2 linked regions of the Caldimonas thermodepolymerans genome follow. The protein of the gene in region 1 interacts with the protein of each later gene in a pairwise test. Links are inferred from orthologs where the notes say so. Each region holds a gene or a part of one and is shown on either strand. Other genes may lie near its edges.

Evidence for each region.
Region 2: the proteins of selB (region 1) and serC interact in binary tests that used the Escherichia coli proteins (3 or more experiments, as listed by UniProt). The link is inferred for Caldimonas thermodepolymerans from one-to-one orthologs.

The regions. Positions count from the first base shown.
Region 1 is NZ_CP064338.1:802,805-819,297, forward strand. Bases 13,095-16,049 are described here. They hold selB (selenocysteine-specific translation elongation factor), read left to right. Parts: upstream 13,095-13,583; coding sequence 13,584-15,515; downstream 15,516-16,049. Other genes in these bases: IS481_RS03985 (transglutaminase-like domain-containing protein), read left to right, coding at 13,095-13,580; IS481_RS04000 (glycine cleavage system protein H), read left to right, coding at 15,646-16,049. In the rest of the region: IS481_RS03930 (LysR substrate-binding domain-containing protein), read left to right, coding at 35-964; IS481_RS03935 (DUF2917 domain-containing protein), read left to right, coding at 1,056-1,439; IS481_RS03940 (MFS transporter), read left to right, coding at 1,436-2,668; IS481_RS03945 (hypothetical protein), read left to right, coding at 2,698-2,982; fdxH (formate dehydrogenase subunit beta), read left to right, coding at 6,396-7,277; IS481_RS03960 (formate dehydrogenase subunit gamma), read left to right, coding at 7,287-7,907; formate dehydrogenase accessory protein FdhE, read left to right, coding at 7,954-8,970; selA (L-seryl-tRNA(Sec) selenium transferase), read left to right, coding at 8,970-10,412; IS481_RS03975 (NAD(P)/FAD-dependent oxidoreductase), read left to right, coding at 10,451-11,812; IS481_RS03980 (TlpA disulfide reductase family protein), read left to right, coding at 11,872-12,432; more of IS481_RS03985, read left to right, coding at 12,468-13,094; more of IS481_RS04000, read left to right, coding at 16,050-16,080; IS481_RS04005 (DsrE family protein), read left to right, coding at 16,077-16,472. UniProt on the Escherichia coli protein: Translation factor necessary for the incorporation of selenocysteine into proteins. It probably replaces EF-Tu for the insertion of selenocysteine directed by the UGA codon. SelB binds GTP and GDP.
Region 2 is NZ_CP064338.1:1,311,701-1,318,173, reverse strand. What follows is about bases 2,566-5,543. They hold serC (3-phosphoserine/phosphohydroxythreonine transaminase), read left to right. Parts: upstream 2,566-3,500; coding sequence 3,501-4,586; downstream 4,587-5,543. Other genes in these bases: pheA (prephenate dehydratase), read left to right, coding at 4,579-5,543; IS481_RS06305 (DUF2059 domain-containing protein), read left to right, coding at 2,912-3,478; gyrA (DNA gyrase subunit A), read left to right, coding at 2,566-2,815. Outside these bases: more of gyrA, read left to right, coding at 173-2,565; more of pheA, read left to right, coding at 5,544-5,682; IS481_RS06290 (prephenate dehydrogenase), read left to right, coding at 5,702-6,473. UniProt on the Escherichia coli protein: Catalyzes the reversible conversion of 3-phosphohydroxypyruvate to phosphoserine and of 3-hydroxy-2-oxo-4-phosphonooxybutanoate to phosphohydroxythreonine. Is involved in both pyridoxine and serine biosynthesis.

The sequences.
Region 1 (16,493 bases):
AGCAGGAGGTGGCCGTATGTCCGATGAAACGCGCATGTCGCTGCCGCTGGTCCGGCTGCCGTCGCTGGACCTGATCAAGGGCTTCGTCGCGGTGGGCCGGCAGATGAGCATCACGCAGGCGGCCGACGAGCTGTGCCTGACCCAGTCGGCGGTGTCCAAGCAGATCCGCACGCTGGAGGAGGCGCTGGGCGTGCCGCTGTTCCATCGCGGTTACCGCAGCCTCGCGTTCACCGAGCACGGCGAGCTGCTGTTCAAGGTGGCCGATGCCTGCGTGCAGCAGCTGCAGTCGGTGGTGGGGCTGATGGCCGTGCAGCGACCCAGGCCGGTCACCGTCACGATGAGCACCAGCGTGGCGGCGCTGTGGATGCTGCCGCGGCTGGGCGACTTCCTTGCCGCCCATCCGGACGTGGACGTGCGGTTTGCGGCCACCAACACCGTGCTGGAGGTGGGCGGCGACGTGGACCTGGCCATCCGTTACTGTGCCCCGCGGCATGCGCCGATCGGCGCGATCCGGCTGTTCGGCGAGACCATCGCGCCGGTGGCCCATCCGGCGATCGATCCCCGTTGCCTGGACACGCGCGAGGCGCTGGCGGCGGTCAACCTGCTGGAGTTCGACTACCCCGGCCGCCCCTGGCTGCACTGGGCCGACTGGCTGGCCGCGCGCGGCTGGAGCACCGCCAGCGCCAAGGCGGTGCTGCGCTTCAACCAGTACGAGCAGATGGTGCAGGCGGCGTTGGCCGGGCAGGGCGTGGCGCTGGGGCGGCTGGAGCTGCTGCAGGCGCCGCTGCGCGCCGGCCAGCTGCGGCTGCTCGAGGGGCCGCGCGTCGCGCCGTTCGACAGCGGCCAGGCCTTCTGGCTGATCGGCGCAGGCGACGACGTGCCCGACCCGGTGCGACGCGTGGCCGACTGGATCCTCCATTGCGCGCAGGAGGTGCGCACCGCCGCCTGGGCGCCGTTGCCATGAACGGGCGTCCGCTTCGCGCGCCCGAAGTTTCAAGTGACAGGGCTTGGGCGCGTGCCCAGCATGGAAGCACCAACGTCATTGCGGGGCATCCATGCGTTTCCTTTCCCTTGATCTGTGGTCCCTGCCGTCCTGGCTGGGGCGGGGCGCGCGCCGCACGGCGCGGCCCGAGGTCCGTGCGGCGACGCTGAGCTACGAGGCGTGGAACCGGGCGGGCCCGGGCGGGCGCCGCACGACGCCGTTGCCGGCCGGCTTCACGTTCGAGCCGCACGGCTGCCGGGTGCTGGTGCTGCGCCCGTCCGTCGCGCTGGTGCTGGGCTGCACCCAGGGCACGTTGTGGGTGACGCGGCACCTGGACGTCGAGGACCACGTGCTGCACGCCGGCGCGACGCTCGCGGTGCGCGCCGGCGACGTGGTCGTCGTCACCGGCACCCGCGCGCGGCTGTCGGTCACGGCCGCCGGAGGGAGGCGCACATGAGCGCCGCGTCCTCCCGCCTGTCCGGCGCGCTGGTGGCGACCCTGGTGGCGGCCAGCTTCATCTCGCTGATGTCCTTCGGCGTGCGCGCGGCGTTCGGCCTGTTCACCGCGCCGCTGCCGCCGGACCTCGGCATCACGCGCGAGGCGTACTCGCTCGCGATCGCGGTGCAGAACCTGTGCTGGGGCGTGACGCAGCCGTTTGCCGGCCACCTGACCGACCGCTTCGGGGCGCGCCGGGTGATGCTGGTCGGCGCGCTGCTGTACCTGGCCGGCATCCTCGGGTTGATGGTGTCCGGGACCGCGCTGCACGTGCTGCTGAGCGCGGGCGTGCTGGTCGGCGTCGGCATGGGCGGGGCCTCGTTCTCGACCGCGCTGGCCGCGCTGGGCCGGGTGATGCCGGAATCGCACCGCTCGTGGGCGCTCGGGGTCGGCACCGCCGCGGGATCGCTGGGGCAGTTCGTGATCGTCCCGCTGGTGCAGGCCTGCATCGACCTGGGTGCGCACTGGTCCGCGGGCGCGGGCTGCATGGCCGCGGGCATCGCTTCCATCCTGGTGGCCGCGTGGTTCGTCCGCGAGGTGCCCGCCGCGGGGGGCGCCGCCGCCGTGCCGGCGGCCTCGGCGCGGACGGTGCTGGGCGGGGCGTTCGCGCACCGCAGCTACGTCTGGCTGGTGCTGGGCTTCTTCGTCTGCGGCTTTCAGCTCGCCTTCATCACGACGCACTTTCCCGCCTACCTCGGTGACCTGGGTGTCTCGGCCAGCCTGTCGTCCTGGGCGGTGGCGATGATCGGGCTGTTCAACGTGCTGGGCGCCTACCTGGCCGGCACGCTGGGCGGCCGCTGGGGCAAGAAGCCGCTGCTGGTGTGGATCTACCTGGTGCGCGGCGCGCTGATCGCCGGCTTCGTGCTGCTGCCGGTGTCGACCGCGACGGTGCTCGGCTTCGGCGCAGGCATGGGGCTGCTGTGGCTGTCGACCGTGCCGCTCACCTCGGGCCTGGTGGCGACCTTCTTCGGCACGCGCTACATGGGCATGCTGTTCGGCATCGCCTTCTTCAGCCACCAGGTCGGCTCCTTCCTGGGCGTGTCGCTCGCGGGTGCGGTGTACCAGCGCACCGGCTCGTACGACGCGATGTGGTGGGGCTGCGTCGCGCTGTCGCTGCTGGCGGCGGTGGCGAACCTGCCGGTACGCGAGCAGCCTGCCGAGCGCTTCCTGCGCCTGGCGGGTGCGCGCTGAACCGGAGGAGCGCCATGCGGCGGCATGTGATGGTGCCCCTCGTGCTGCTGGGCGTGCTGGCAGGCACGGCGCTCGCCGTCGATGCGCTGGCGCGCCGCAGCGACGCAGGCGGCGCGGTGCTCGTCTGGACGACACGGCCGGCGCGCCTGCTGCGCACCCTGCCACCCTCGGTGCGGGTGGTGCGCACCTGGGATGACGGGCGGCTGGTCCAGCTGCATGCGGCCTCGCTGCGGGCGCTCGACGGCGCGATGCTGGACGCCCCGCTGCGCCTGCACCTGTCGGGCTGGGCCGTTGCGCTGGCCGGTTGCGGGTGAACCACGCGTCCTTCCTGTTGGCCTGTCGCCGACCTGCAACAACCGGTGCGCGTTGCGGACGGCACCGCGTCGTGCGCCGGTTCGCGCATCGCGCGCCGGCGCCGTCATCCGGGCCGGCTTTGCGACAGGTTGTCGCGATCCCTCGAGACACCCCGGCGCAAGGTGCGACAACTTGTCGCGACGGGCTGCCACGACACCTGTGCATTTCGTTTCATAGGGGAAACAGTGGAGCGACCGCGGGTTCCCACTCGGGTCCAATCCACACGCACAGTCAGGTCCGGTGCCGCGTGCGGCCCCCCTAGCCACACAGGAGTGACATCGATGGACATGAACCGGAGGCAGTTCTTCCGGGTCAGCGCCGCCGGGCTGGTTGGGTCCAGCCTGGTCGCGATGGGCTTCTCGCCCACCGCAGCGCTGGCCGAGACGCGCAACTTCAAGCTCGCCCGTACCACCGAAAGCCGCAGCATCTGCCCGTACTGCTCGGTCAGCTGCGGGCTGGTCATCTACACGCTGGGCGACAAGGCCAAGAACGTCAAGTCGTCGATCATCCACATCGAAGGCGACCCGGACCACCCCGTCAACCGCGGCACGCTGTGCCCCAAGGGCGCGGGCGTGATGGACATGATCCAGTCGCCGAACCGGGTGCTGTACCCGCAGGTGCGCGAGCCCGGCAGCAACGAATGGAAGCGGATCACCTGGGATGAGGCGCTCACCCGCATCGCGCGCCACATGAAGGACGACCGCGATGCCAACCTGATCCGCACCAACGACAAGGGCGTGACGGTCAACCGCTGGAACTCGGTGGCGTTCCTGATCTCGTCCGCCTCGTCCAACGAATCAGGCTACCTGAGCGTGAAGGTCGCTCGTGGCCTGGGGATGGTCGCACTCGATACACAGGCACGCATCTGACACGCGCCGACGGTGTCCAGTCTGGGCCCGACTTTCGGTCGCGGAGCGATGACCAACTCGTGGACCGACATCCGCAACACGGATCTGGTCCTGATCATGGGCGGCAACGCCGCCGAGGCACACCCGTGCGGTTTCAAGTGGGTGACCGAGGCGATGCAGCACCGCAAGGCCAAGCTCATCGTGGTCGACCCGCGCTTCACGCGCTCGGCTGCGGTGGCGGACGTCTATGCCCCCATCCGCGTGGGGACCGACATCGCCTTCCTGGGCGGCGTCATCAACTACCTGCTGAGCAACGACAAGATCCACCTCGAGTACGCCAAGTTCAACACCGACCTCACGTTCCTGCTGAAGCCGGAGTTCTCGTTCGACAACGGCCTGTTCAGCGGCTACAACGAGGAGCGCCGCGCCTATGACAAGTCGACCTGGGGCTACCAGATCGGCGAGGACGGCTACGTCAAGGTCGACGAAACCTTGCAGGACCCGCTGTGCGTGTACCAGCAGCTGAAGAAGCACTACAGCCGCTACACGCCGGAGATGGTCAGCCGCATCTGCGGCACGCCGCAGGACAAGTTCCTGCAGATCTGCGAGATGATCGGGGAGACCTCGGCGCCGGACAAGGTGATGACCATCATGTACGCGCTCGGCTGGACCCAGCACTCGGTGGGCTCGCAGAACATCCGGACGATGGCCATGATCCAGCTGCTGCTGGGCAACATGGGCCGTCCGGGCGGCGGGGTCAACGCGCTGCGGGGCCATGCCAACGTGCAGGGCATCACCGACATGAACGCCTACTCGGACGTGCTGTCGGGCTACATGAGCGCGCCCACCGACGCGGACACCAACCGCGCCGAGTACCTGGCGCGCCGCACGCTCAAGCCGCTGCGGCCGAACCAGATGTCGTTCCCGCAGAACTTCCCGAAGTGGCACACCAGCCTGATGAAGGCGTACTACGGCGACGCCGCGACGGCGGAGAACGACTACTGCTACGACTGGATCCCGAAGCGTGATGCAGGCTACGACGTCCTGCACATCTTCGAGCTGATGCACCAGGGCAAGATCAACGGCTTCCTCGTGCAGGGCTTCAACCCGATCGCGGCGGTGCCCAACAAGAAGAAGCTGTCGGCGGCGCTGAGCAAGCTGAAGTACCTGGTCATCATGGACCCGCTCGAGACCGAGACCAGCGAGTTCTGGAAGAACTACGGTCCGCTCAACGACGTGGATCCGGCCACGATCCAGACCGAGGTGTTCCGGCTGCCGACCGCCTGCTTCGCAGAGGAGGCGGGCACGTTCACCAACTCCAGCCGCGTCATCTCGTGGAAGGAGAAGGCGGTCGACCCGCCGGGCGAGGCCAAGCCCGACTCGGAGATCATCGCGCGCCTGTTCATGAAGCTGCGCCAGCTGTACGCCAAGGAAGGCGGCACGCTGCCCGAGCCGATTGCGGCGCTGACCTGGCCGTACCTCAACCCGAACGTGCCGTCGCCCGTCGAGCTGCTGCGCGAGATCAACGGCCGTGCGCTGCGCGACGTGCTCGCGCCGCCCGATCCGAAGAACCCGGACGCGCCGCGCGCCGTGCTGGTGAAGGCCGGCGAACAGCTGCCGGGCTTCGCGCTGCTGCAGGACGACGGCTCGACCGCGTGCGGCAACTGGATCTACAGCGGCTGCTTCACGCAGGCGGGCAACATGACCGCGCGGCGCGACACGTCCGACCCCAGTGGCCTGGGCGTGTACCCGAACTGGGGCTTCGCGTGGCCGGCCAACCGCCGCATCCTGTACAACCGGGCGTCGGCCGACCCGTCGGGCAAGCCGTGGGATCCGAGCCGCACCTACCTGTACTGGAACGGCAGGTCCTGGGCCGGTGCGGACGTGCCCGACATGCGGCCCAACGCGAAGCCCGAGGAGGGCGTGGGCTCGTTCATCATGAACCCCGAGGGCGTGGCGCGCCTGCATGCCGTCGGCATGGCCGACGGGCCGTTCCCCGAGCACTACGAGCCCTTCGAGACGCCGGTGGGCGTGAACCTGATGTGCCCGGACAACCCGAAGGCCGTCAGCAACCCGGCCGCGCGCGTGTTCAAGGGCGACCTCGAGGCGTTCGGCACCAAGGAGGAGTTCCCGTACGCGGCGACCACCTATCGCCTGACCGAGCACCACCACTTCTGGACCAAGCACGCGCGCAGCAATGCGGTCGTGCAGCCCGCGCCGTTCGTCGAGATCGGCGAGGAGCTGGCCCGCGAGAAGGGGATCCGGCAGGGCGACAAGGTGCGCGTGCGCAGCAACCGCGGCGAGGTCATCGCCGCGGCGGTGGTCACGCGGCGCATCAAGGGGCTCCATGTCGACGGCAAGGTCATCCACACCGTCGGCATCCCGATCCACTGGGGCTTCAAGGGCGTGACGCAGAACGGCTACCTCGCCAACTCGCTGACGCCGTTCGTCGGGGATGCGAACTCGCAGACCCCGGAGTTCAAGGCGTTCCTCGTGAATATCGAGAAGGTGTGAGGAGGTAGGGCATGGCCAGTCTGCAATCGCTCGACGTGGTGGCCCGCTCGGCCACCACCACCCCGACCCCGCAGGTCCGCAACGCGGTCCCGCAGGTCGCCAAGCTGATCGACGAGTCCAAGTGCATCGGCTGCAAGGCCTGCCAGGTCGCCTGCATGAACTGGAACGACCTGCGCGACGAGGTCGGGCAGAACATCGGCGTCTACGACAACCCGGCGGACCTCACGCCGAGCTCGTGGACGGTGATGCGCTTCTTCGAGGTCGAACCCGAGGAGGGCAAGCTCGAGTGGCTGATCCGCAAGGACGGCTGCATGCACTGCGAGGACCCCGGGTGCCTCAAGGCCTGCCCGTCGCCGGGGGCGATCGTCAAGTACGCCAACGGCATCGTCGACTTCATCAGCGAGAACTGCATCGGCTGCGGCTACTGCGTCAAGGGCTGCCCGTTCAACGTGCCGCGCATCAGCGCCAAGGACAACAAGGCGTACAAGTGCACCTTGTGTTCCGACCGCGTCGGTGTGGGGTTGGAGCCGGCCTGCGTGAAGACCTGCCCGACCGGGGCGATCGGCTTCGGCACGAAGCCGGACATGGTCGCCTACGCGCAGAAGCGGGTCGGCGAGCTCAAGGAGCGCGGCTTCCAGAACGCGGGGCTCTACAACCCCGAAGGCGTGGGCGGCACCCACGTGATGTACGTGCTCAAGCATGCCGACAAGCCCGAGCTGGAAGGCCTGCCGGCCAACCCGACCATCAGCTCGCTGGTGGCGCTGTGGAAGGGCGTGGCCAAGCCGCTGGCGCTGGCCGGCATGATCGGTGCCGTGCTGGCCGGGTTCTTCCACTACATGAAGGTCGGGCCGGTCGAGGAGAAGGCCGACAGCGACGAGAAGGCGGACGCCTGAGGAGGCCCCATGAGCAAGCTGATCCGACGCTACAGCGACGGCGAACGCCTGAACCACTGGGCGCTGGCCATCTTCTTCTTCCTGGCCGGCCTGTCGGGCCTCGCCTTCTTCCACCCGAGCCTGTTCTTCTTCAGCCACCTGTTCGGCGGCGGGGCCTGGGCGCGCATCCTGCACCCGTTCCTCGGGGTGCTGATGGTGCTCAGCTTCCTGGGCCTGTTCTTCCGGCTCTGGAAGGACAACCTCTTCGACGAGCGCGACCGGGAATGGCGCCGCAACGCCGGCCGGATGCTGCGTGGCGACAAGGCCGGCATGCCGCCGGTGGGCAAGTACAACGCCGGGCAGAAGACGGTGTTCTGGCTGATGGTGCTGAGCCTGCTGGTGCTGCTGGTCACGGGCTTCATGTTCTGGCGGCCCTGGTTCGCCCCGTACTTCACCATCGGCGTGATGCGCGTGGCGGTGCTGCTGCACTCGATTGCCGCGGTGGTGCTGGTGCTGACCGTCATCGTGCACATCTACGCGGCCATCTGGGTCAAGGGCACGGTGCGCGCGATGACGCGCGGCACGGTGTCCGAGGCCTGGGCGCGGCAGAACCATCCGCTGTGGCATCGCGAAGTGACGCAGGGCAAGTGAGGCGGGCCATGGGGTGCCGGTTGCACGCAAAGGAGACAATGAACGCATGACAGCCACGGGAACGGTGCGGGTGATGCCCGTCGAGGAGATCGTCGCGCGCGGTGGCGGCAACGTGCCGTACCTGGCGCCGCCGGCGCGCGGGACCGTCTTCGCCGAACGGGGCATGCGCCTGCGCCAGCTCGCCGCCTCGCACGCGATGGGCGATTTCCTGCGCTTCATGGCCGACGTCTCGCTGGCGCAGCAGGAGCTGCTGAACCGCCATCCCGAGGTGCCGCTGCCGGATGCGCAGGCATTGGACGATGCGGCGCGCTGCGGGGTGCCGCCGCTGTCGGCCACCGACTGGCCGCGCGATGCGGCCTGGCGCCAGGTGCTGCGCGACCTCGTCACCAAGGTGCGGGTTGCCGCGCCCGAGGCTGCACGGCCCGTGATCGACCGCCTGCTGCAATGGGACGACGTGCAGCTCGAGCGGCAGGCCGACGGCCTGCTGCACGGCGTGATGCACGGGCTGGACCTGGCCACCGCACCGCTGGTGGCCGCCGCGCTACAGGTGCACTGGACGCACCTGGTCATTGCCACCCAGGAACGGCACCAGGGCGGCGGGTCGGCCTTCGGCCGGCTCGACGACCACGGGCGCTGTCCCTGCTGCGGCAGCCGGCCCACCGCCAGCGTGGTGCGCCCGGCCGGTGATGCGCCGGGCCAGCGCTACCTGCACTGTTCGCTGTGCTCGATGCAGTGGCACATGGTGCGCGCGCGCTGCACGCACTGCGGCGCCACCGGGCACATTGCCTATGAATCCCTGGAGGCGGCCGACGCGCCGGGCGACGAGCCGCCGCGCCTGGCCGCGGTGCAGGCCGAGACCTGCGACGACTGCGGCCATTACCTCAAGATCGTGCACACCGAGCGCGATCCGTTCGCGGAGCCGGTGGCCGACGACCTGGCGACGCTGACGCTGGACCTGCTGGCCTGCGAAGCGGGCCGGCAACGCTACGGCGTCAACCTGATGCTGCTGTACGGCGAACCCGAACCACCGGGAGACTCGCCTCCCACGCCGGGAGGTCATTGATGGCCCGGCCCAGCGAGTCCGTCGTGTACGGTTCCCAGGCCAGCCCCAAGGACCTGCCCTCCGTGGACCGTCTGTTGCGCCAGCCCGCCGTGGCGGCGCTCGTCGACACCCATGGCCACACGCTGGTCGCCGCGGAAGTGCGCGCGATGCTCGACGCGCTGCGCGCCCGCGCGGTGGCGGGCGAGCTGACGCAGGCCGAGGTGGAGCCCGGGGCGCTGGCTGCCCGGCTGGCCGGACGCGTCGAGGCGCGCCTGGCCCCCCGCATGCGCGCGGTGCTCAACCTGACCGGCACGGTGCTGCACACCAACCTCGGCCGCGCGCTGCTGGCCGACGAGGCGCTGCAGCACCTGATGGCGATGATGTCCGGGCCGAACAACCTCGAGTACGACCTGGCCTCGGGCGGGCGCGGCGACCGCGACAGCGTGGTCGAGGAGCTGCTGTGCACGCTCACCGGCGCCGAGGCGGCGACCGTGGTCAACAACAACGCCGGCGCGGTGCTGCTGACCATCGCGGCGCTGGCGCGCGGGCGCGAGGTGGTTGTCTCGCGCGGCGAGCTGGTCGAGATCGGGGGCGCGTTCCGCATGCCCGACGTGATGGCCAGCGCCGGCGCGCAGATGGTCGAGGTCGGCACCACCAACCGCACCCACCCGCACGACTACGAGCGTGCGATCAACGAGCGCACCGCGCTGGTGATGAAGGTGCACACCAGCAACTACGCGGTGCAGGGCTTCACCGCGAGCGTCAGCGAGGCCGAACTGGCCGAAATCTGCCGCGCCCGCGGCGTGCCGCTGGCCACCGACCTGGGCAGCGGCGCACTGGTGAACATGGAAGACTACGGCTTGCCGCACGAGCCAACCCCGCAGGAGATGCTCAAGGCCGGCTGCGACGTGGTCACCTTCAGCGGCGACAAGCTGCTCGGCGGCCCGCAGGCCGGGCTGATCGTCGGCACGCGCGAGGCGGTCGGGCGCATCCGCAAGTTCCCGATGAAGCGGGCCCTGCGCATGAGCAAGCTGCCGCTTGCGGCGCTGGAGGCGACCCTGCGGCTGTACCTGCGGCCCGAGCGGCTGACCCGCGACCTGCCGACGCTGCGCCTGCTGACCCGCCCGGTGCAGGAGATCGAGGCGCTGGCGCGTGCGCTGCAGGCCGAGGTGGCCGCGGCGGTGGCGCCGCACTACGCGGTCGAGGTGGTGGCGTTGATGGGGCAGATCGGCTCGGGTTCGCTGCCGGTCGAGCGCCTGCCCTCGGCGGGGCTGGCGATCGCGCCGCTGCAGCGCCAGGGCATCGGCCGCGCGCTCGACCGGCTGGCCGAGGCCTTGCGCGGGCTGCCGGTGCCGGTGATCGGCCGCATTGCCGACGACCGCCTGTTGCTGGACCTGCGTTGCCTGGAAAATCCGGACCTTTTCGTGCGCCAGCTTCCAGCGCTGCGCGAGGTGCTGGCCTGAATCCGTTTTCCGTCACGACAAGCCCACAAGGAGTACACATGTCGCTTGATCGACGCCACTTCCTCATCGGCGCGGCCGCCGCGTCCACCGGCTGGCTGTCCGGCTGTGCCAGCCCGGCCGGTTCCTCGTCCCCGGCGGCCACGACGCTGCCGCCCATGATCGGCCTGCCCGGCCAGCAGCTGATGCCCAAGGGGCGCGCCCCGCGCGTGGTGGTGGTCGGCGGCGGCTGGGGCGGCCTGACCGTCTCCAAGCAGCTGCGCCTGAAGGCGCCGCAGGCCGAGGTGGTGATGCTCGAGCGCAACCCGGTGTTCTTCTCCTGCCCGTTGAGCAACAAGTGGCTCAACGACATCGTCGACGACAGCTTCCTCACGCACGACTACCTCAAGGTGTCGCAGGCGCACGGCTACAAGTACGTGCAATGCGAGGTCACCCATGTCGACCGCGCGGCACGGCGGGTCTACACCAGCCAGGGGCACCTGGACTACGACTACCTCGTGCTCGCGCCCGGCATCCGCTACAACTACGAGGCCTGGTTCGGCAACGACCGCGCGGCGGCGGATGCGACGCGCACCCGCTTCCCGGCCGCCTACATTCCCAACGCCGAGCACTTCACGCTCAAGCGCGCGCTGCAGTCCTTCAAGGGCGGCGACTGGGTCATGACACTGCCGCCGCCGCCGCAGCGCTGCCCGCCCTCGCCCTACGAGCGGGCCTGCATGATCGCCTACTACTTCAAGAGCCACGGCATCAAGGGCCGGGTCACCATCCTGGACCACAAGCCGCGCATCATGCCGATCGGCCCGGGCTTCCGTGCCGCCTTCGAGGAGCTGTACAAGGACTACATCACCTACGTGCCCAATGCGCACGTGCAGGAGGTGGATCCCTTCAACAAGCGCATCCGCACCTCGGCCGGCGACATGAAGTTCGACCATGCGACGCTGATGGCGCCGCACCAGGCCGGCGACATCGCCTGGAAGGCCGACGCGATCGCGCGCGGCCCGGACGGCAAGCCCACCGGCTGGACCGACGTCGACCCGCTGAAGCTGCACCTGCGCGGCGACGACCGCGTCTACGTGATCGGCGACGCGGTGGGCCGGGTCGCGCCGACCTTCGGCTTCTATCCCAAGAGTGCGCACGTCGCCAACGCGCTGGGCCACATCGTGGCCGGCTACATCGGCGAGCGCCTGGCCGGCCGCAGCCCGAAGGACGAGTTGCCGGACAACCTCTGCTACATGATGGTCAATGGCAACCCGCGCGAGGCGATCAGCGTGCAGTTCGACTACGTCGTCAACTCGAAGGGCGAGATCGAGCAGACCCAGATCGACGACAACGAGCGGCGCGAGGAACTCGTCACCGAGAACTTCCGCTGGGCGTCGCTGAAGTTTGACGACATGTTCGCATGATGACGAGGGCACGGCGCCTTTCTCGCAGTCCCTCGCCCGACTTGCACGGGCCGGGCGGCATGCCTCCCGGCGGCCTGGGCGGGGAGGGCGCCGTCGCCTTCGTGCCGGCGCGGCGCCGGCTGGTGGCCGCGCTCGCGCTCGGCCTCGCGCTGCCGGAACTGGCGGCGCAAACCGAGGGCGGGCCGCTGTACCGGCCCTGGCCCCGGGGCCGCGCGACGCCCGGGCTGGACCTGCCGGCCTGGGAGGGCGGCCGCTGGTCGCTGGCGCACTCGCGCGGGCGCGTCGTGGTGCTCAACTTCTGGGCCAGCTGGTGCCCGCCGTGCGTCACCGAGCTGCCCTCGCTGGAGCTGCTGGCCGCGCGCCACGAGTCCGACGGGGTCGAGGTGCTGGCGGTGAACTTCCGCGAGACCGACGCCGCGGTGCGGCGCTTCCTCGAGCGCCAGCCGCTGACGCTGCCGGTGCTGCGCGACGCCGACGGCGCGGCGGCGAAGGCGTTCGGCGTGCGCGTGTTTCCCACCACGGTGGTCGTCGGCCGCGACGGCCGGGCCGCCTTCACCGTGACCGGCGAGTGCGACTGGGGCGGGCCGCAGGCCCGCGCCTGGATGGCTGCCGTCGTCTGACTTCGTCCTCTCCTTCGCTGCACAAGGAACCTGCCATGACCTGTCGTCTCACCCGCCGTCACCTGCTGCGCACCGGCGCCGCCGCCGCGACGCTGCCCTGGCTCCCGCGGGTCGCCAGCGCCCAGGAGCGCCGCTTCGCACCACAACCCGACGGCTGGCGCACCTTCGAGGTGACCACCACCGTCACGGTGGCCGACGTGCAGGGCACCACGCGCCTGTGGCTGCCCATCCCGGACCTCGACACGCCCTGGCAACGCAGCCTGGACCACAGCTGGACCGGCAACGCGTCGCGCGTGGCGATCGTGGCGGATGCGCCGCGCGGCGTGCGCATGCTCTACGCCGAGTTCCCGCCGGGGGTCGCCGAGCCGACCCTCGCGCTGACCAGCCGCGTGCAGACCCGCAACCGCACGGTCGACTGGAACCGCCCGGCCGGCGTGCGCGAGGACCCGGCCGTGCTGCGTGCCGCGCTGCGGCCGACCGAACTCAAGCCGCTGGATGGCATCGTGCGCAAGACCGCGCTGGAGGCGACCCGCGGCGCGCGTACCGACTTCGACAAGGTGCGCGCGATCTACGACTGGGTGGTCGCCAACGCGCACCGCGAGCCCAAGGTGCGCGGCTGCGGCACCGGCGACATCGTCACGATGCTGGAGACCGGCAACCTGGGCGGCAAGTGCGCCGACCTGAACGCGGTGTTCGCCGGCCTGTGCCGTGCGGTGGGCGTGCCGGCGCGCGACGTCTACGGCCTGCGCGTCGCGCCTTCGGCGTTCGGCTACAAGGAGCTGGGGGCCAACCCGGCCAACCTGACCGGCGCGCAGCACTGCCGCGCCGAGGCGTACATCGCCGGCCACGGCTGGGTCGCGATGGACCCGGCCGACGTGCTGAAGGTGATGCGCCAGGAAACCCCCGAGTGGATCCGTGACACGGACCATCCCGTGGTCGCGCCGGTGCGCGCCGGCCTGTTCGGCAACTGGGAGGGCAACTGGATCGGCTGGAACACCGCCAACGACCTGATGCTGCCCGGCAGCGCGGGCAAGGCCAGCCTGCCGTTCCTGATGTACCCGAACGGCGAGAACGACAGCGGCCGCTTCGACGAGCTGTCGCCGGACACCTTCCGCTACCGCATCCAGGGACGCGAGATCACGGCCTGACGCATGATCATCGGCACCGCAGGACACATCGACCACGGCAAGACGACGCTGGTGCGCGCGCTCACGGGCGTGGACACCGACCGGCTGCCCGAGGAGAAGAAGCGGGGCATCAGCATCGAGCTGGGCTACGCCTTCCTCGACGTCCCGCAGAGCACGCAGCGCATCGGCTTCATCGACGTGCCGGGCCACGAGCGGTTGGTGCACACCATGTTGGCCGGCGCCACCGGCATCGACTTCGGCCTGCTGCTGGTGGCCGCCGACGACGGCGTGATGCCGCAGACGCGGGAGCACCTCGCGGTGCTGTCGCTGCTCGGCGTGCAGCGCGGGGCGGTGGTGATCACCAAGGCCGACCGCGCCGACGCGGACCGCCTCGCCGCCGTGCGGGCCGATGTCGGGCAGCTGCTGCAGCACAGTTCGCTGCAGGGCGCGCCGGTGTTCGCGCTGTCGGCGCACACCGGCGAGGGCGTCGAGGCCCTGCGCGAGCACCTGTACGAACAGGCGCGCCAGCTGGGCGAGCGCGCGCCGGACGGTCGCGCGTTCCGCCTCGCGGTGGACCGTGCCTTCACGCTCGACGGCGTCGGCACCGTCGTGACGGGCACCGTCCATGCCGGCCGCGTGGCGGTCGGCGACGAGCTGGTGCTCTCGCCGGGCCCCGGCGCCCGGGTGCGCGTGCGCAGCCTGCATGCGCAGAACCGGCCGGTCGAGCAGGCCGCGGCCGGACAGCGCTGCGCCGTCGGTCTGGCCGGCATCGCCAAGCAGGACATCGAGCGCGGCCAGTGGTTGGTGCATCCGGCCTGCGCGTTGGCCACCGACCGCATCGACGCGACGCTCACGCTGTGGCACGAGGAAGCGAAGGCCCTGCGCAGCGGCACGCCGGTGCATGTGCACATCGGCGCCGCGTCGGTGCCCGGTTCGGTGGCCGTGCTCGACCGCGAGACGCTGCCTCCGGGCGAGACCGCACGCGTGCAGCTGGTGCTGCGCGCGCCGGTCGGCGCCTGGCATGGCGACCGGGTGGTGCTGCGCGACGCCTCGGCCAGCCGCACGCTGGCCGGCGGCACCGTGCTCGACCCGTTCGCGCCGGTGCGCTACCGCCGCACTGCGCAGCGCCTGGCCGAGCTCGACGCGCTGGCGCAGCCCGGGCTGGCCGGGCGGGTGGCAGGGCTGCTCGCGGTGGCGCCCTACGGTGTCGACTTGCGGCGGCTGGCGGCTGCGCAGGGCCTGGAGTCGACGCAGCCGCTGGCCGACGTGCTGCCGGCCGCGGCGCTGCACCTGCACGATGCCCGCGCCGACCTCGCGCTCGGCGAAACCCAGGCCACGGCGGTGCGTGCCAGCGTGGTCGAGGCCCTGTCCGCCTACCACCAGCGCCACCCGGACGAACTCGGGCCCGATGCGGCGCGCCTGCGCCGGCTCGCGCAGCCACGCATGCCCGAAGCCCTGTGGCGGCACCTGCTCGTGCTGCTGCAGGCCGACGGGACGCTCGCGGTGCGCGGCGCCTTCGTGCACCTGCCGGCGCACGGCGTGCGCCTGTCCGCGGTGGACCAGCGCATCGCGCAGAAGGTGGCACCCCGGCTTGCGGAATCCGGTTTCGAGGGGTGCTGGGCGCGTGACCTGGCGCGCGACTGCGGCGAGTCCGAACCGCTGATGCGCACGACGCTCGCGCGGCTGGCACAGCGCGGCGAACTCCATCAAGTGGTGAAAGACCTCTACTACTCGGTCGAGACGATGGCGAAACTGGCGGCCCTGGCGCGACAGCTTGCCGGGCAGAGCGAGCGGCTCGCGGTCACGGCGGCCGCGTTTCGCGACGCGACCGGGCTGGGCCGCAAGCGCGCGATCCAGATCCTCGAATACTTCGATCGCATCGGCCTGTTGCGCCGGGTCGGTGACGAGCATCGCCTGCGCACCGACAGCACGCTGTTTGCCGAGGAAGCGGCATGAATGCCGGTTCCTGCAACTCCGCGGAGGGGAGACGATCCTGGTGGGTCGGCCGGGCTTCAAACCCGGTGGGTGACGCCATGCGTCGCTGGGTGGGTTCGACTCCCATTCCCCTCCGCCATCCCGTTCACCCATGAACATCTGCGGCTTCGAGTTTCCCGACGAGCTCTGGATCCTGGTCGAGCACCAGGTGTGGGCACGCCTGCACGAGGACGGCGCCGCCACCGTCGGCATCACCTCGGTGGGGGCGCGCGAGGCGGGCGAGATCTACATGTGCCGGCCCAAGCCGGTGGGCACGCGGGTCGAGCGCGGCCGCTCGGTCGCGGTGGTGGAGCTGGCCAAGTCCATCGTCTCGGTCAAGTCGCCGGTGGGCGGCGAGGTGGTCGAGGTCAATCCCCGGCTGGCGCAGGAACCCGAACTGGCCTACAAGGACGTCTATGGCGACGGCTGGCTGGTGCGCCTGCGCGTGTCCGACTTCGAGGCCGACCGACCTCACCTGCGGCGCGGCGCGGCGCTGCGCGGCGCCGTCGAACACTACCTCTGGCTCAACAAGGTCGAACGTCCATGAGCGATGCCGGTCACGAAGCCGAAGGCGTGGCGATCCTGCTGTGGGCCACCGACCCCGCGGCGCCGCACCGCCTGGTGACGCCGTTCTTCCATGCCGCGGCCGCCGCGGCGATGGACGTGCCGGTCGAGATCTACTTCACCGCGCGCAGCGTGCACCTGCTGGTGCCTGGCGTGGCCGACGCGCTGCGCGCCAGCCCGCACCATCGCAAGACCGTCGGCGACGCGATGCGCGAAGCGGTCGCGCATGGGGCGAGGCTCTACGCCTGCACCGACGCGCTGCACGCGCAGGGCCTGGACCCGCAGCAACTCATCCCCGAATGCGCCGGGCACGGCGGCGCGGTGCAGTTCATGGCACGGGCCTGCGACCTGCGCTGGCGCACGCTCGTGTTCTGAGCCCCGAACCCGGCGGGCTCC
Region 2 (6,473 bases), 500 kb from region 1 along the record:
ACCGGAAGGATTCTGCCATACCGCGTCACATGGACAAGTTTTTGTCTATAGGGTGGCGCACTGCGTTCTTCCCTGTTGCGCAGGCACGACACACCGGGCGCCGTAGAATCGCGGTTTCACCGCGCACGCGCGCCGATGGACGGCCTGTGCCGCCGCCGTATTCAGGGACCGCATGACTCAGTTCGCCAAAGAAACCCTCCCGATCAGCCTCGAAGAAGAGATGCGGCGTTCGTACCTCGATTACGCGATGAGCGTGATCGTGGGACGCGCCCTGCCCGATGCCCGCGACGGTCTGAAACCGGTGCACCGGCGCGTGCTGTACGCGATGCACGAGCTGAACAACGACTGGAACCGGCCCTACAAGAAGTCTGCTCGTATCGTCGGTGACGTCATCGGTAAGTACCACCCGCACGGCGATTCGGCGGTCTACGACACGATCGTGCGCATGGCGCAGGATTTCTCGCTGCGCCACATGCTGGTCGATGGCCAAGGCAACTTCGGCTCGGTCGACGGCGACAGCGCCGCGGCGATGCGCTACACCGAAGTCCGCCTGGCCAAGATCGCCCACGAGATGCTGGCCGACATCGACAAGGAAACGGTCGATTTCGGCCCCAACTACGACGGCTCCGAGAAAGAGCCGCTGGTGCTGCCCACCCGCCTGCCCAACCTGCTGGTCAACGGCTCGGCCGGCATCGCGGTGGGCATGGCGACCAACATCCCGCCGCACAACCTCAACGAGGTGGTGGACGCCTGCCTGCACCTGCTGAAGAACCCCGAGGCGAGCATCGACGAGCTGATGGAGATCATCCCGGCGCCGGACTTCCCCACCGCCGGGATCATCTACGGCCTGTCGGGCGTGCGCGAGGGCTACCGCACCGGCCGCGGCAAGGTGGTGATGCGCGCCAAGTGCCACTTCGAGGACATCGACAAGGGTGCGCGCCAGGCCATCATCATCGACGAGATCCCCTACCAGGTGAACAAGAAGAACCTCCTGGAGCGGATCGCCGAGCTGGTCCACGAGAAGAAGATCGAGGGCATCAGCCACATCCAGGACGAGTCGGACAAGTCCGGCATGCGCGTGGTCATCGAGCTCAAGCGCGGCGAAGTCCCGGAGGTGGTGCTCAACAACCTGTACAAGCAGACCCAGCTGCAGGACACCTTCGGCATCAACATGGTCGCCCTGGTGGACGGCCAGCCGAAGCTGTGCAACCTGAAGGACCTGCTGGAGATCTTCCTCGAGCACCGGCGCGAGGTCGTCACCCGCCGCACGGTGTTCGAGCTGCGCAAGGCGCGCGAGCGCGGCCACGTGCTGGAAGGCCTGGCGGTGGCGCTGGCCAACATCGACGAGTTCATCCAGATCATCAAGAACTCGCCCACCCCGCCGATCGCCAAGCAGGAGCTGATGAGCCGCGCCTGGGATTCGTCGCTGGTGCGCGAGATGCTGGCGCGCGCCGAGCAGGACACCCCGGGCGGTCGCGCCGCCTACCGCCCCGAAGGGCTGCCGCCACAGTACGGCCTGCAGCCTGACGGGCTGTACCGCCTGTCCGACGACCAGGCCAGCGAGATCCTGCAGATGCGCCTGCAACGCCTGACCGGGCTGGAGCAGGACAAGATCATCGGCGAGTACAAGGACGTGATGGCCCAGATCGCCGACCTGCTGGACATCCTGGCGCGCCCCGAGCGGGTCACCGCGATCATCGCCGAGGAGCTGGTCGCTCTGAAGCAGGAGTTCGGCCAGACCAAGCTGGGCGCGCGGCGCAGCGAGATCGAGCACAACGCGCAGGAACTCGACACCGAGGACCTGATCGCCCCGACCGACATGGTCGTCACGCTCAGCCACGCCGGCTACATCAAGAGCCAGCCGCTGGCCGAGTACCGCGCGCAGCGCCGCGGTGGCCGCGGCAAGCAGGCGGCGGCGACCAAGGAAGACGACTGGATCGACCAGCTCTTCATCGCCAACACGCACGACTACATCCTGTGCTTCTCCAACCGCGGCCGGGTCTACTGGCTGAAGGTCTGGGAGGTGCCGCAGGGCGGGCGCAACAGCCGCGGCAAGCCCATCGTCAACATGTTCCCGCTGCAGCAGGGCGAGAAGATCAACGTCGTGCTGCCGCTGACCGGCGAGTTCCGCAGCTTCCCCGAAGACCACTACGTCTTCATGTGCACCGCGCAGGGCACGGTCAAGAAGACCGCGCTGGACGAGTTCAGCAACCCGCGCAAGGCCGGCATCATCGCCGTCGACCTGGATGAGGGCGACTACCTGATCGGCGCGGCGCTGACCGACGGCAAGCACGACGTGATGCTGTTCTCCGACGGCGGCAAGGCGGTGCGCTTCGACGAGAACGACGTGCGCCCGATGGGCCGCAACGCGCGCGGCGTCAAGGGCATGACGCTCGAGGAAGGCCAGAGCGTGATCGCGATGCTGGTGGCCGAGGACGAATCCCAGAGCGTGCTGACCGCCACCGAGAACGGCTACGGCAAGCGCACCCCGATCACCGAGTACACCCGCCACGGCCGCGGCACCAAGGGCATGATCGCGATCCAGCAGTCCGAGCGCAACGGCAAGGTGGTCGCCGCCACGCTGGTGCGTCCGGAGGACGAGATCATGCTGATCACCGACAAGGGCGTGCTGGTGCGCACCCGGGTGGCCGAGATCCGCGAGCTGGGCCGCGCCACGCAGGGCGTGACGCTGATCTCGCTGGACGAGGGCTCCAAGCTGAGCGGCCTGCAGCGCATCGTCGAGAACGACGCGGGCGACAAGGCCGAGGACGAAGCAGCCGACGACACCCCGCCGGCCGGGGGCGCCGACAACTGAGGCCCGGCACGCGCGCCCTGACGACCCGCGACGCTGCACCTTCGGGTGCAGCGTCCTTTCTGGCGGTTCCGACCGCTGCCCCAGATCGAGACCGCCATGCACACCACCCGCCTTGCCCTCGCCACCAGCCTGCTGGCCCTGGCCGGCTTTGCCCATGTCGCCCCCGCCGCCGCACAATCCAAGGCGGAACTGGTGGACAGGCTCATCCAGCTGCAACGCCCTGCCGAGGCCGTCACCGTGGAGCTGGTGCGCACCGATGCGTCGGTGCTGCTGTCCGAGGCCGGCGCCGCGCTGCAGGCCCGCGTGCCGGCCGACAAGCGGGACGCCGTGGCCGATGCCATCAGGACGGACGTCAGGAAGTACGTCGACACCATGCTGCCCGAAGTGCGCAAGATCGCCGAGGAACAGGTCAAGGCCAAGTGGGCGCCGGTGCTCGCCGAACGCTTCACCGAGGCCGAGCTCAAGCAGCTGATCGCCTGGGTGGAATCGCCGCTGTACCGCAAGCACCAGGAACTGATGCCGCAGCTGTATGGTTCGCTCCACGAGGCCGTGCTCGGTGACGTGCGCACGAAGCTCTCGCCCCAGATCGAGCGCGTGCGCACGGAGATCGACCAGCAGCTGGCGCCGTTCGTGCCGCCCGCCCCGAAGAAATCCCCGAAGTGACAACACCCCTCCTCCCGACGAGATGAAGCGCCCCTACAACTTCTCTGCCGGCCCCGCGGCGCTGCCGCAGGAAGTGCTCGAGCAGGCCGCCGCCGAGATGCTCGACTGGCACGGCAGCGGCATGAGCGTGATGGAGATGAGCCATCGCGGCCGCGAGTTCATGTCCATCCGCGACCAGGCCGAGACCGACCTGCGCGAGCTGCTCGACGTGCCCTCGCACTACCACGTGCTGTTCATGCAGGGCGGCGGCATCGCCGAGAACGCCATCGTGCCGCTGAACCTGTCGCGCGGCGGCACGGTCGACTTCGTCGTCACCGGCGGCTGGTCAGCGAAGTCGTACAAGGAAGCCAAGCGCTACTGCCGGGCGCGCGTGGCCGCCAGCAGCGAGGCCGACGGCTACACCCGCATCCCCGCGCAGTGGCAGCTCAGCGAGCGCCCGTCCTACGTGCACGTGTGCACCAACGAGACCATCCACGGCGTCGAGTTCCAGGAGCTGCCCGACCTGAAGGCCCTGGGCTGCGACGCCCCGCTGGTGATCGACTGCTCCTCGCACATCGCCTCGCGCCCGATCGACTGGTCGCGCGTCGGCCTGGCCTTCGCCGGTGCCCAGAAGAACATCGGCCCGGCGGGCCTGACCCTGGTGATCGTGCGCGAGGACCTGGTCGGCCACGCGCTGGAGATCTGCCCCTCGGCGTTCGACTACAAGACCGTCGCCGAGAACCACTCGATGTACAACACCCCGCCGACCTACGCGATCTACACGGCCGGCCTGGTGTTCCAGTGGCTCAAGCGCCAGGGCGGCGTGGCCGAGATGGAGCGGCGCGCCCGCGCCAAGGCCGAGCTGCTGTACGGCTACATCGACGCATCCGGCTGGTACGTCAACAAGGTGGACCCGACCTGCCGCTCGCGCATGAACGTGCCGTTCTTCCTGCCCGACGACCGCCTCAACGAGGCCTTCCTGGCCGGGGCGAAGGAGCGCGGGCTGCTGCAGCTCAAGGGCCACAAGTCGGTGGGCGGGATGCGCGCCAGCATCTACAACGCGATGCCGCTCGAAGGCGTGCAGGCGCTGGTCGACTACATGCGAGAATTTGCAGCTCGCCATGGCTGACGAACTGACTCCCCCCCAGGATCTGCAGGCGCTGCGCGCCCAGATCGACGCGGTCGACCGCGAACTGCTGACGCTGCTCAACCGCCGCGCGGCGCTGGCTCAGGCCGTCGGCGAACTGAAGAAGAAGGAAGGCTCGGTGGTGTTCCGCCCCGAGCGCGAGGCCCAGGTGATCGACGGGCTGAAGGCCTTCAACCCCGGGCCGCTCAAGACCGACTCGGTGGCGCCGATCTGGCGCGAGATCATGTCGGCCTGTCGCGCGCTGGAAACCCCGACCCGGGTCGCCTACCTGGGCCCGGCCGGCACCTTCAGCGAGCTCGCGGCGCTGGGCTTCTTCGGTTCGTCCATCGTGCGCGTGCCGTGCGCCAGCATCGACGAGGTGTTCCGCACCACCACCGCCGGGGCGGCCGACTTCGGCGTGGTGCCGGTCGAGAACTCCACCGAGGGGGTGGTGGCCCGATCGCTGGACCTGTTCCTGACCACGCCGCTGTTCATCATCGGCGAGACCAGCCTGCTGGTGCGGCACAACCTGCTGCGCAAGGAGAACAGCCTGCAGGACATCGAGGCCGTGTGCGCCCACCCGCAGGCGCTGGCCCAGTGCCACCTGTGGCTGAGCAACCACCTGCCCCACGTCGAGCGCCGCCCGGTGGCGAGCAACGCCGAGGGCGCGCGCCTGGCCGCCGAGAACCCGCGCCTGGCCGGCATCGCCAGCGAGCGCGCCGCCAGCGAATACGGCCTGCACATCATCGCCCCGGCGATCCAGGACGACCCGCACAACCGCACCCGCTTCGCGATCGTCGCCCACCCGGAGCGCCACCCGCAGCCCAAGGCGTCGGGCCACGACTGCACCAGCCTGGTGGTGTCGGTGGTCAACCGCCCCGGCGCCGTGCACGACATGCTGGTGCCGCTGAAGGCGCACGGCGTCTCGATGAGCCGCTTCGAATCCCGTCCGGCGCGCTCCGGTCAGTGGGAGTACTACTTCTACATCGACCTGCAGGGCCACCCGGACGAGCCCCACGTGGCCGCCGCGCTGAAGGAGCTGCGCGCCGCCTGCGACTTCTTCAAGCTGCTCGGGACCTACCCCATCGACGTCCATTGAGCCGCCGGAGACCGTGCAGATGTTCAATCAACTGGGCTTGATCGGTTGCGGCCTGATGGGCGGCTCGTTCGCGCTGGCGATGAAGCGCGCCGGGCTGGTCAAGCGGGTGGTCGGTTACAGCAAGTCGCCGTCGACCACGGAGAAGGCCCGCCGCCTGGGCGTCATCGACCTGGCCGCGGAGTCGGCCCTGCTGGCCGTCTCCGGCTCCGACATCGTGCTGATCGCGGTGCCGGTGGCGGCATCCGAGGCCACCTTCAAGGCCATCCGCCACCTGGTCGAGCCGGGCGTGCTGCTGATGGACGTGGGCTCCACCAAGCGCGACGTGGTCGACGCCGCCCGCCGCGTGCTCAAGGAGCGCGTCGAGTACTTCGTGCCGGCCCACCCGATCACCGGCAAGGAAGTCGCCGGCGTCGAGCACGCCGACGCCCTGCTCTATTCGGGCCGCCAGGTCATCCTCACCCCGCTGCCGCAGACCGACCCCAAGCTGCTGCAGAAGGCCATCGACGTCTGGTCGGCGATCGGCTGCCAGGTGCTGAAGATGACGCCGGAGAACCACGACGCGGCCTTCGCCGCGGTGAGCCACCTGCCGCACCTGCTGGCCTTCGCCTTCTTCAGCTCGGTCTACAAGCAGCCGGCCGGCAAGGATTTCCTCTCGCTGGCCGGGCCGGGCTTCCGCGACTTCACCCGCATCGCCGCGAGCGATCCGGCGGTCTGGCGCGACATCCTGCTGGCCAACCGCGAGGAGGTGCTCAAGCAGTCGATGCGCTTTCGCCACACGCTCGACGCGATGG